Regions from separate parts of the Aquamicrobium terrae genome, predicted to be linked through region 1. Evidence: riboswitches for the same ligand, from Rfam matches in the RefSeq annotation. Region 1 holds a riboswitch; the other holds the start of a gene.
What was found. Region 1 has a riboswitch for thiamine pyrophosphate ahead of ACVCNR_RS06365 (TenA family protein). Riboswitches for the same ligand answer to the same signal wherever they lie in the genome.
Positions count from the first base shown of each region.

Region 2: another riboswitch for thiamine pyrophosphate. It lies ahead of ACVCNR_RS13085 (ABC transporter permease); the one in region 1 lies ahead of ACVCNR_RS06365 (TenA family protein).

Region 1 covers NZ_JBRKLZ010000001.1:1,275,482-1,279,819, reverse strand. Annotated here, with positions in the region: rRNA gene ACVCNR_RS06375 (23S ribosomal RNA) at 1-2,074, shown strand, start outside; rRNA gene rrf (5S ribosomal RNA) at 2,273-2,387, shown strand; TPP riboswitch at 2,621-2,735, shown strand; gene ACVCNR_RS06365 (TenA family protein) at 2,825-3,472, shown strand; gene ACVCNR_RS06360 (TenA family protein) at 3,476-4,141, shown strand; gene ACVCNR_RS06355 (L,D-transpeptidase) at 4,237-4,338, opposite strand, start outside.
Region 2 covers NZ_JBRKLZ010000001.1:2,664,527-2,668,864, reverse strand. Annotated here, with positions in the region: gene ACVCNR_RS13100 (ABC transporter ATP-binding protein) at 1-323, opposite strand, end outside; gene ACVCNR_RS13095 (hypothetical protein) at 326-784, opposite strand; gene ACVCNR_RS13090 (alkaline phosphatase) at 846-2,594, opposite strand; TPP riboswitch at 2,744-2,846, shown strand; gene ACVCNR_RS13085 (ABC transporter permease) at 2,967-3,746, shown strand; gene ACVCNR_RS13080 (ABC transporter substrate-binding protein) at 3,743-4,338, shown strand, end outside.

The DNA.
Region 1 (4,338 bases):
AGCCATGAGCAGGTTGAAGGTAAGGTAACACTTACTGGAGGACCGAACCCATAACTGTTGCAATAGTTCGGGATGACTTGTGGCTAGGGGTGAAAGGCCAATCAAACTCGGAAATAGCTGGTTCTCCGCGAAATCTATTTAGGTAGAGCGTCGACCGAATACCCCCGGGGGTAGAGCACTGGATGGGCTATGGGGACTCACCGTCTTACTGATCCTAACCAAACTCCGAATACCGGGGAGTACTAGTCGGCAGACACACGGCGGGTGCTAACGTCCGTCGTGGAAAGGGAAACAACCCTGACCTACAGCTAAGGTCCCCAAGTTATGGCTAAGTGGGAAAGGATGTGAGGATCCCAAAACAACCAGGATGTTGGCTTAGAAGCAGCCATCATTTAAAGAAAGCGTAACAGCTCACTGGTCTAAATAAGGGTCTTTGCGCCGAAAATGTAACGGGGCTCAAGCCATACACCGAAGCTTAGGGTTCGTGAGCAATCACGAGCGGTAGCGGAGCGTTCTGTAAGCTGATGAAGCCGTACCCGTGAGGGGCGGTGGAGGTATCAGAAGTGCGAATGCTGACATGAGTAACGTAAGGGGAGTGAGAGACTCCCCCGCCGAAAGTCCAAGGGTTCCTGCTTAAAGTTAATCTGAGCAGGGTTAGCCGGCCCCTAAGGCGAGGCCGAAAGGCGTAGTCGATGGGAATCACGTTAATATTCGTGAGCCTGGAGGTAGTGACGGATCGCGTGTATTGTCAGGTCTTATCGGATTGATCCTGGCAGTGAAGCGGTCCCGGGAAATAGCTCCTCCTTATAGCCCGTACCCGAAACCGACACTGGTGGACTGGTAGAGTATACCAAGGCGCTTGAGAGAACTATGCTGAAGGAACTCGGCAAATTGCACGCGTAACTTCGGAAGAAGCGTGACCCTTTTGCGGGCAACCGTAAGAGGGTGGCACAGACCAGGGGGTAGCGACTGTTTATCAAAAACACAGGGCTCTGCGAAGCCGCAAGGCGACGTATAGGGTCTGACGCCTGCCCGGTGCCGGAAGGTTAAGAGGAGAGGTGCAAGCTTTGAATCGAAGCCCCGGTAAACGGCGGCCGTAACTATAACGGTCCTAAGGTAGCGAAATTCCTTGTCGGGTAAGTTCCGACCTGCACGAATGGCGTAACGACTTCCCCGCTGTCTCCAGCATAGACTCAGTGAAATTGAATTCCCCGTGAAGATGCGGGGTTCCTGCGGTTAGACGGAAAGACCCCGTGCACCTTTACTATAGCTTTACATTGGCATTCGTAGTGGCATGTGTAGGATAGGTGGTAGGCTTTGAAGCCAGGGCGCCAGCCTTGGTGGAGCCACCCTTGAAATACCACCCTTATTACTATGGATGTCTAACCGCGGCCCGTCATCCGGGTCCGGGACAATGTATGGTGGGTAGTTTGACTGGGGCGGTCGCCTCCTAAAGAGTAACGGAGGCGCGCGATGGTGGGCTCAGAACGGTCGGAAATCGTTCGCTGAGTGCAATGGCATAAGCCTGCCTGACTGCGAGACTGACAAGTCGAGCAGAGACGAAAGTCGGTCATAGTGATCCGGTGGTCCCGTGTGGAAGGGCCATCGCTCAACGGATAAAAGGTACGCCGGGGATAACAGGCTGATGACCCCCAAGAGTCCATATCGACGGGGTTGTTTGGCACCTCGATGTCGACTCATCGCATCCTGGGGCTGGAGCAGGTCCCAAGGGTATGGCTGTTCGCCATTTAAAGCGGTACGTGAGTTGGGTTCAGAACGTCGTGAGACAGTTCGGTCCCTATCTGCCGTGGGTGTAGGAATATTGACAGGATCTGTCCCTAGTACGAGAGGACCGGGATGGACGTATCTCTGGTGGACCTGTTGTGGCGCCAGCCGCATAGCAGGGTAGCTATATACGGACGGGATAACCGCTGAAGGCATCTAAGCGGGAAACCCACCTGAAAACGAGTATTCCCTCAAGAACCGTGGAAGACGACCACGTTGATAGGCCGGGTGTGGAAGAGCGGCAACGCTTGAAGCTTACCGGTACTAATAGTTCGATCGGCTTGATCGTTCTCATTCCTAATGTTCATCGCTGCGCGATGTCTGTTATCGCTCACGCTGGTTCCGCCCTTCGGGCGGCGCTGCGCGGGCGCGGCGCACAAGCGCCGACGGTCGGTCGACCTTGCAGCCTGACGGCTGAAAGGCGATCAAGGCAGACACGCAAAACATCAGCACAAAACAGCTTCTCAGATAACATGCGCTTTGCCGACCTGGTGGTCATGGCGGGGCGGCTGCACCCGTTCCCATTCCGAACACGGCCGTGAAACGCCCCTGCGCCGATGGTACTTCGTCTCAAGACGCGGGAGAGTAGGTCGCTGCCAGGTCTGCTAAACGCATGAAAATCTTCTCATCGTCATCCAGAACAGCTCATTTTCCTGATTTCGGAACGCCGCCCTTCGGGGCGGCGTTTTGCGTTTGCGGCGAGGCTGTGGCTGCCACGCCTCGTGGAGTTGACCGGACAGGGGGAGTCCCGCTGCCCCTCTCTGAAAATTTGGTGGACCCTTTGCCGTTGAAGCGAGGCGAGGGGTGACAGGCCAATCCTTATTTCCTAAAAGACGATCTCACCAAGGGGAGTCCCGCAAGGGGCTGAGAGACCGCTGGCGCAAGCAGCGCGGTGACCCTTCGAACCTGATCCGGATCATGCCGGCGAAGGGATGGCGAATTTCAAGCTGCCTTTTGCCGGCCTCCTTGCGAGGCCGCCCATGCCAGAAACAAAGCCTGAAACAGACGGTCTCGCTGTCATCCACGAAAGGACAGCACGATGACCGAACGCTTCACCGAAACCTTGAAACGAGAAAGCCAGCCGGCCTGGACGCGGGCGGTCGAGCACCGCTTCGTCCAGGAACTGTTTCAGGGCATGGTGCCCGACGAGGTAATGGCCTCCTATCTCGTGCAGGACCACCGCTTTCTCGACAGCTTCCTGACCTTGCTGGGCGCGGCCATCGCCACCAGCGACAGTTTCGAGGCGCGGCTGCGCTTCGGGCGCTTTATCGGCATGGTGTCGGGGGAGGAGAACACCTACTTCCTGCGCGCGTTCGACGCGCTCGGCGTCAGCGAAAAGCAGCGGGCGGCCATTGCCGACACGCAGCCCACCACCGGTTTCAAGTCGATCATGCGCGAGGCGGCGGCCACGCGTTCCTATGCGGCGGCACTTGCCGTGCTCAATGTCGCCGAATGGCTCTATCTCGACTGGGCCATGAAGGCGCTGGCGCCGCTGCCGCGAAACTTCGTCCACGCGGAGTGGATCACCCTGCACGACAATCCCGATTTCCGGGATTTCGTGGCTTTCCTGCGCGCCGAGCTTGACCGTGTCGGGCCGGCGGAATCGGAGACGAGCCGCGATTTCTTCTCGCGTGCCGTGGCGCTGGAACTGGCGTTCTTCGATGCAGCCTATGAGAGTGGAGAGTAAGCAATGGATGTGTTCGAACGGCTGAAGCAGGCTGCCGCCGCTGACTGGCAGAGCTATGTCGGTCATGAATTCGTGTGGCAGCTCGGCGCGGGCACGCTGCCCGAGGCGGCGTTCCGGGCCTATCTGGTGCAGGACTATCTGTTCCTCATCCAGTTCTCGCGCGCCTGGGCGCTCGCGGCTTACAAGAGCCGCACCATTCCCGAAATCCGGGCGGCGCAGGCGGGGCTTTCCGGCATACTCGACGAGACGGAGCTGCATGTGCGGCTGTGCGGGCGCTGGGGGCTCTTGCCCGAGCAACTCCACTCCGTGCCGGAGCATCAGGCAACCGTCGCCTATACCCGTTTCGTGCTCGACTGCGGCGCGGCCGGCGACCTGCTGGACCTCCATGTCGCGCTCGCGCCGTGTGTCATCGGCTATGCCGAGATCGGCAAGGCATTGGCGCCAAACGGCGTCGCCGCACTGAAAGACCACCCGTACCGTGAATGGATCGGCGAATATGCCGGGGATGCATTCCAGCAGCTTGCCGTCGGTTCACGCAACCTGCTCGACGATCTGGCGGCGCGCTCGATGACGGAGCGGCGTTTCGGGGAGCTTGCCGCCCTGTTCGGCAAGGCCTCGCGGCTGGAGGCGGATTTCTGGCAGATGGGGCTGGATGCCGCCCGAGGCTGACACGAAAAACCTCCCCGGCAGCGGTTTCGGCCGGGGAGTTTTCTGGCGGGAGGCATGTCGTTGCCGCAAAGCCGCCGCGCCTTTTTCGCGACTGCTTAGAGGATGACGATCTTTGAGCCGGGGCGGGCACGCTGATAGAGGTCGACGACGTCCATGTTCAACATGCGGATGCAGCCGGCCGAAACCGCCTTGCCGAT
Region 2 (4,338 bases), 1.4 Mb from region 1:
TGCGGCAACAGCACGTTCGCCTCGGCTGAAAGGCCGGCGAACAGGTGAAAATCCTGCATGACGAGGCCAACATTGCGGGCCCGCCAGCGGTCGCGGCCGCCTTCGGGCAGCGCGGCGATGTTGCGGTCGTTCCAGGCGACACGTCCGGCGCCGGCGCGGTCCATGCCCGTCACGATGTTGATGAAGGTGGTCTTGCCCGAACCGGACGGACCGACGAGCGCCGCCTTCTCCCCGGCCGGAAGACTGAGCGACGGCAGGTCCAGAGCCGGCACCGGCAGCCCCGGATAGCGCACCTGCAAACCCTCGACGGAAAGCGCCAGCACGCTCAGACCTTTCGGAAATCGGCGCCGACAATGCGCAACAGGCTGACGAAGCCTGTCTCGGGATCGGTCCAGGAACCGACCTCCAGCTTGCCGGAAACCTCGATGATGCCGTTGGCCTGCTCGAAGGTCTGGCTTTGGTCGAGATAGACGACGATGATGTCGTCGGGCCAGTCCGCATCCGAGGAGCAGAAGGGGCAGAGCGCCATCGGCATTTCGGTGAGCACGAAGAAATTGGCCTCGGCCTTCAGCGGCGGGGCCATGAAGCCGCGCATGGCGACGGGCTTGCCTTCCAGCGCCTTCACCTTGTCCGAGAAACTGAGCCCCAGCACGCTGACCTTGCCGTAGAGCTCGTCGAAGGAGATCGTGTCCGTGGCGGCACCGGCCGGCCATGCGGCCAGCGAAAGCGCGGCCCCGCCCATCGCGGCAAGCGCGCGCCGGCGGTCCAGTCTGGTGGCGGTCATGTCGGCCTCCGTCGCAAACGGGCAGCCCCGGAATTCCGGACCTGCCCGGCCGTGCGATGCGTTACTGCGTCTGCCTGGCGCCCAGCGCCAGCGCCTCGGCCAGGACGCGATAGACGTCGCTCTGCTCCATATAGCCCTTGAAGTTCTCCGAGCCGGGGCCGGTCGCCTGAAGCACCACGTCGTCCACCGAATGCACGCCGGTGTCTCCGTCGCGAGGGATGTTGCCCTGCACCAGCACGGCGCCGGGAACGTCCTTGTAAGCTTCGTTGGCGACGTACTTCTTGTTCTCGTCCTGGATGGCCGGCACGAACGGACCGTCGAGCTTCGGACGGAAAGTCTCGTAATGGTCGGGGCCGTTGTTGGCGGCCAGGAACAGGCGGCGCGAGACATCGACGCTGTCGGGATAGCCGTCGCCGTCCTTGTCCTCGTAGTTTGGGAAGCCGGCATCGGCATAGGTGCCGACCTTCTCACGCATCTCGTCGCCGGGCTTCCCGTCATCGACCGTGCCGATGATCGAAACGCCGTGGGTGTGGTCGCCGGTCACGACGATCAGCGTATCGGGGTTCTGCTCGGCGAATTCGCGGGCGGCGCCGATCGCCTTGTCGAACTCGATGGTGTCGACCACGGCACGGTCCCAGTCGAGCGGATGGGACATCTTGTCGACATTGGCGGCCTCGACGACCAGCACGAAGCCTTCCGCGTTCTTCGAGAGCTGGCCGAGGGCGGCTTTGGTCATGTCGACCAGACCGGGCTGCTCGGGGAATTTCTCGACGCTGCCCTTCTTCAGGAACTCGCGGTCGAGCGTGGTGTCCATGTTGCCGGTGTGGAAGAGGCCGAGCACCTTGCCGGTGTTGGAGCCGGCGGCAGCCTCAAGCGCGCCCCTGGTGGTGGCCAGCGTATAGCCGGCTTCCTTGAAGCCCTCGATATGATCGATGTCGTCCTTGCGCTTCGAGCCGGCGACCGACTGCGGCAGGAAGTAGGCCGAACCACCACCGAGAATGACCTCGGGCTTCAGATCGAAGATCTGGGTGTTGATGGCGGCCTTCTCGGCGCGGCGGCGGGTGTGGGCGAAGAGCGCGGCAGGCGTCGCGTCCTGTAGCTCGGATGTGGTGACGATGCCCACCGACTTGGACGTCTGGCGGCGCAGCGCCTCGACCAGCGTCTCGACCTTCGGATCGTCGAACGGATCGGCGGTGCGGTCGGCATAGACGCCCAGCGCGTTCACGGCGCTCTTGTGGCCGGTCATGTAGGCCGACATGGTGTTGGCGCTGTCGGTGGCGACGGCCTCGGTGGACGAGGTGCCGATGAAGGCCATGCGGTCGAGGTCGTCCATGTTGAGACGGCCGTTGGCCTTGCCCTCGGTCATGCCCCTGGACATGATGCGCGCGGCGGTGCGATGCGCCACCGAAAGACCGTCGGCGATCAGGAAGATGACGTTCTTCGCCCTGGGCTCGGCGGAGGTGCCGTAAACCTCCCAGGTCACGGTCTTTTCCTCGTCGCCGGCCTTGGCGACAACCGTGTAGGTGCCGGGCTCGGCAATCGTCACGCCTTCAAGGCGCACGGCGGAAGCCTCGACACCGTCTTCCTTCTCGATGAAAGTGGCTTCCTTGCCGAACACTTCGGCAGCCGGCTTGCCGTTGATGGTGACGCTGACATCGGAGCCGGCGACGACGCCGTCGAACTCCACCTTCAGGTCGAAGGGCGACGCGCTGAGGATCGTCGCCCGGTCGAGCGGGTAGACCGTGGCCGCGCCGGCAACGGCCGGCACCAGTACGGTCGTTGCGGTCAGGATGGCGAGCAGGCTGCGCATTGTCGTGTTCTCCGTGAACGTCGAAAGAGACCCGCTTGCTAGGGCCGGCACATTACAGCGCGATGACGGCTTTGAGACAGGCCGATGACAAAGCCGCTCCGGTTCCATTGACCTCGCTTGACAGCACAGCCGGCTTGCAACATAGATGGCGCCATTCCGAGGGGGGCGCCGCACGGCGCTGAGATGGCGAAGAGCCGGACCCTTGAACCTGATCCGGGTTATGCCGGCGTAGGAACGGAACGAGGGCCTTCGGGCAATCCTGCCAATTCTTCGCACACCTGGATCTCCATGATGACAAGTCGGGAGATCGCCATGCATTCGAAATACGAGCCTCGCCCACCGACACGGCTTCCCTTCTAGGGGCCGGCGTCCATGTCGGCTGTCTCGGCAGCGCTGCGCACCGCCCTTGTGCTGGTGGCTTCATGGCAGGCGATCGTCATCGCCTTCGCCCCGCCGCGCTACATATTGCCCACGCCGCTCGAGGTCGCGACCGCTTTCCGGCGGCAGCCGCTTTATCTTCTCGACAACGCGCTGGTGACCCTGGCCGAGATCGCCGCCGGTTTCGCGGCCGGCATGACGGCCGGCATCGCCACCGCGCTTGCCATCGCCACCTTCCCGCGACTCGGGCGCGCCGTCTGGCCGATGGTGCTGGTGCTGCAAGCCTTCCCGGTCTTCGTCATCGCGCCGCTGCTGGTGCTGTGGTTCGGCTTCGGGATGACCTCCAAGGTGGTGATGACCACGCTCATCATCTTCTTTCCAGTGGCGTCCGCCTTTGCCGACGGGCTGCGCCGCACGCCGCACGAAATCGTCGATGCCGCCGCTCTCACCCCGGCCAGTCACCGGCAGACGCTGTTCCTGCTGCGCGTACCGCTTGCCTTGCCCGCCCTGATTTCGGGCCTGCGGGTCGCAGCACCCCTTGCCCCACTGGGCGCGGTCATCGGCGAATGGGTGGGCGCCTCGGCCGGGCTCGGCTTCGTCATGGTGCAGGCCAACGCCCGCATGCAGACCGACACCATGTTCGCGGCCATGGCCGTCATCGCCGTGCTGGCGCTGGCGCTGCGGCGGGCCGTCGACCTCCTTGCCCCCCTTCTCACGCCCTGGGCGCGCGAAGGCGATTTTTCCTCCACTCCCAAGCAAAGGAAGCCAACATGATTCGACCCTGCGCGCTCGCGCTCCTGCTGTCCGTCGCCACGGCCGGGGCGGCCCATGCCGCCGACAAGCTCACCGTGATGCTGGAATGGTTCGTCAATCCCGACCACGCACCGCTGGTGGTGGCGAAGGAACTCGGCCTGTTCGAGGAGGCCGGGCTGGATGTGGAACTGGTGCCGCCGGCCGACCCCTCGATCGTGCCGCGCGCCGTTGCTTCCGGCAAGGCGGAGATCGGCATCCACTACCAGCCGAACCTCTATCTCGACCATGACGCGGGCGTGTCGCTGGTGCGCTTCGGAACGCTGGTCGAGACCCCGCTCAACACGCTGACGGTTCTGGCCGACGGGCCGATCAAGGAGCTGAAGGACCTCGAAGGCAAGAAGATCGGCTTCTCGGTCTCCGGCTTCGAGGACGCCATCATTTCCCGCATGCTGGGGAGCGCCGGCGCCGACAAGGACAAGATCGAGCTGGTCAACGTCAATTTCGCCCTGTCACCGTCGCTGATCAGCGGCCAGGTGGACGCCACCATCGGCGGCTACCGCAATTTCGAGCTGACCCAGATGAAGCTCGAAGGCCATGAAGGCCGCGCCTTCTT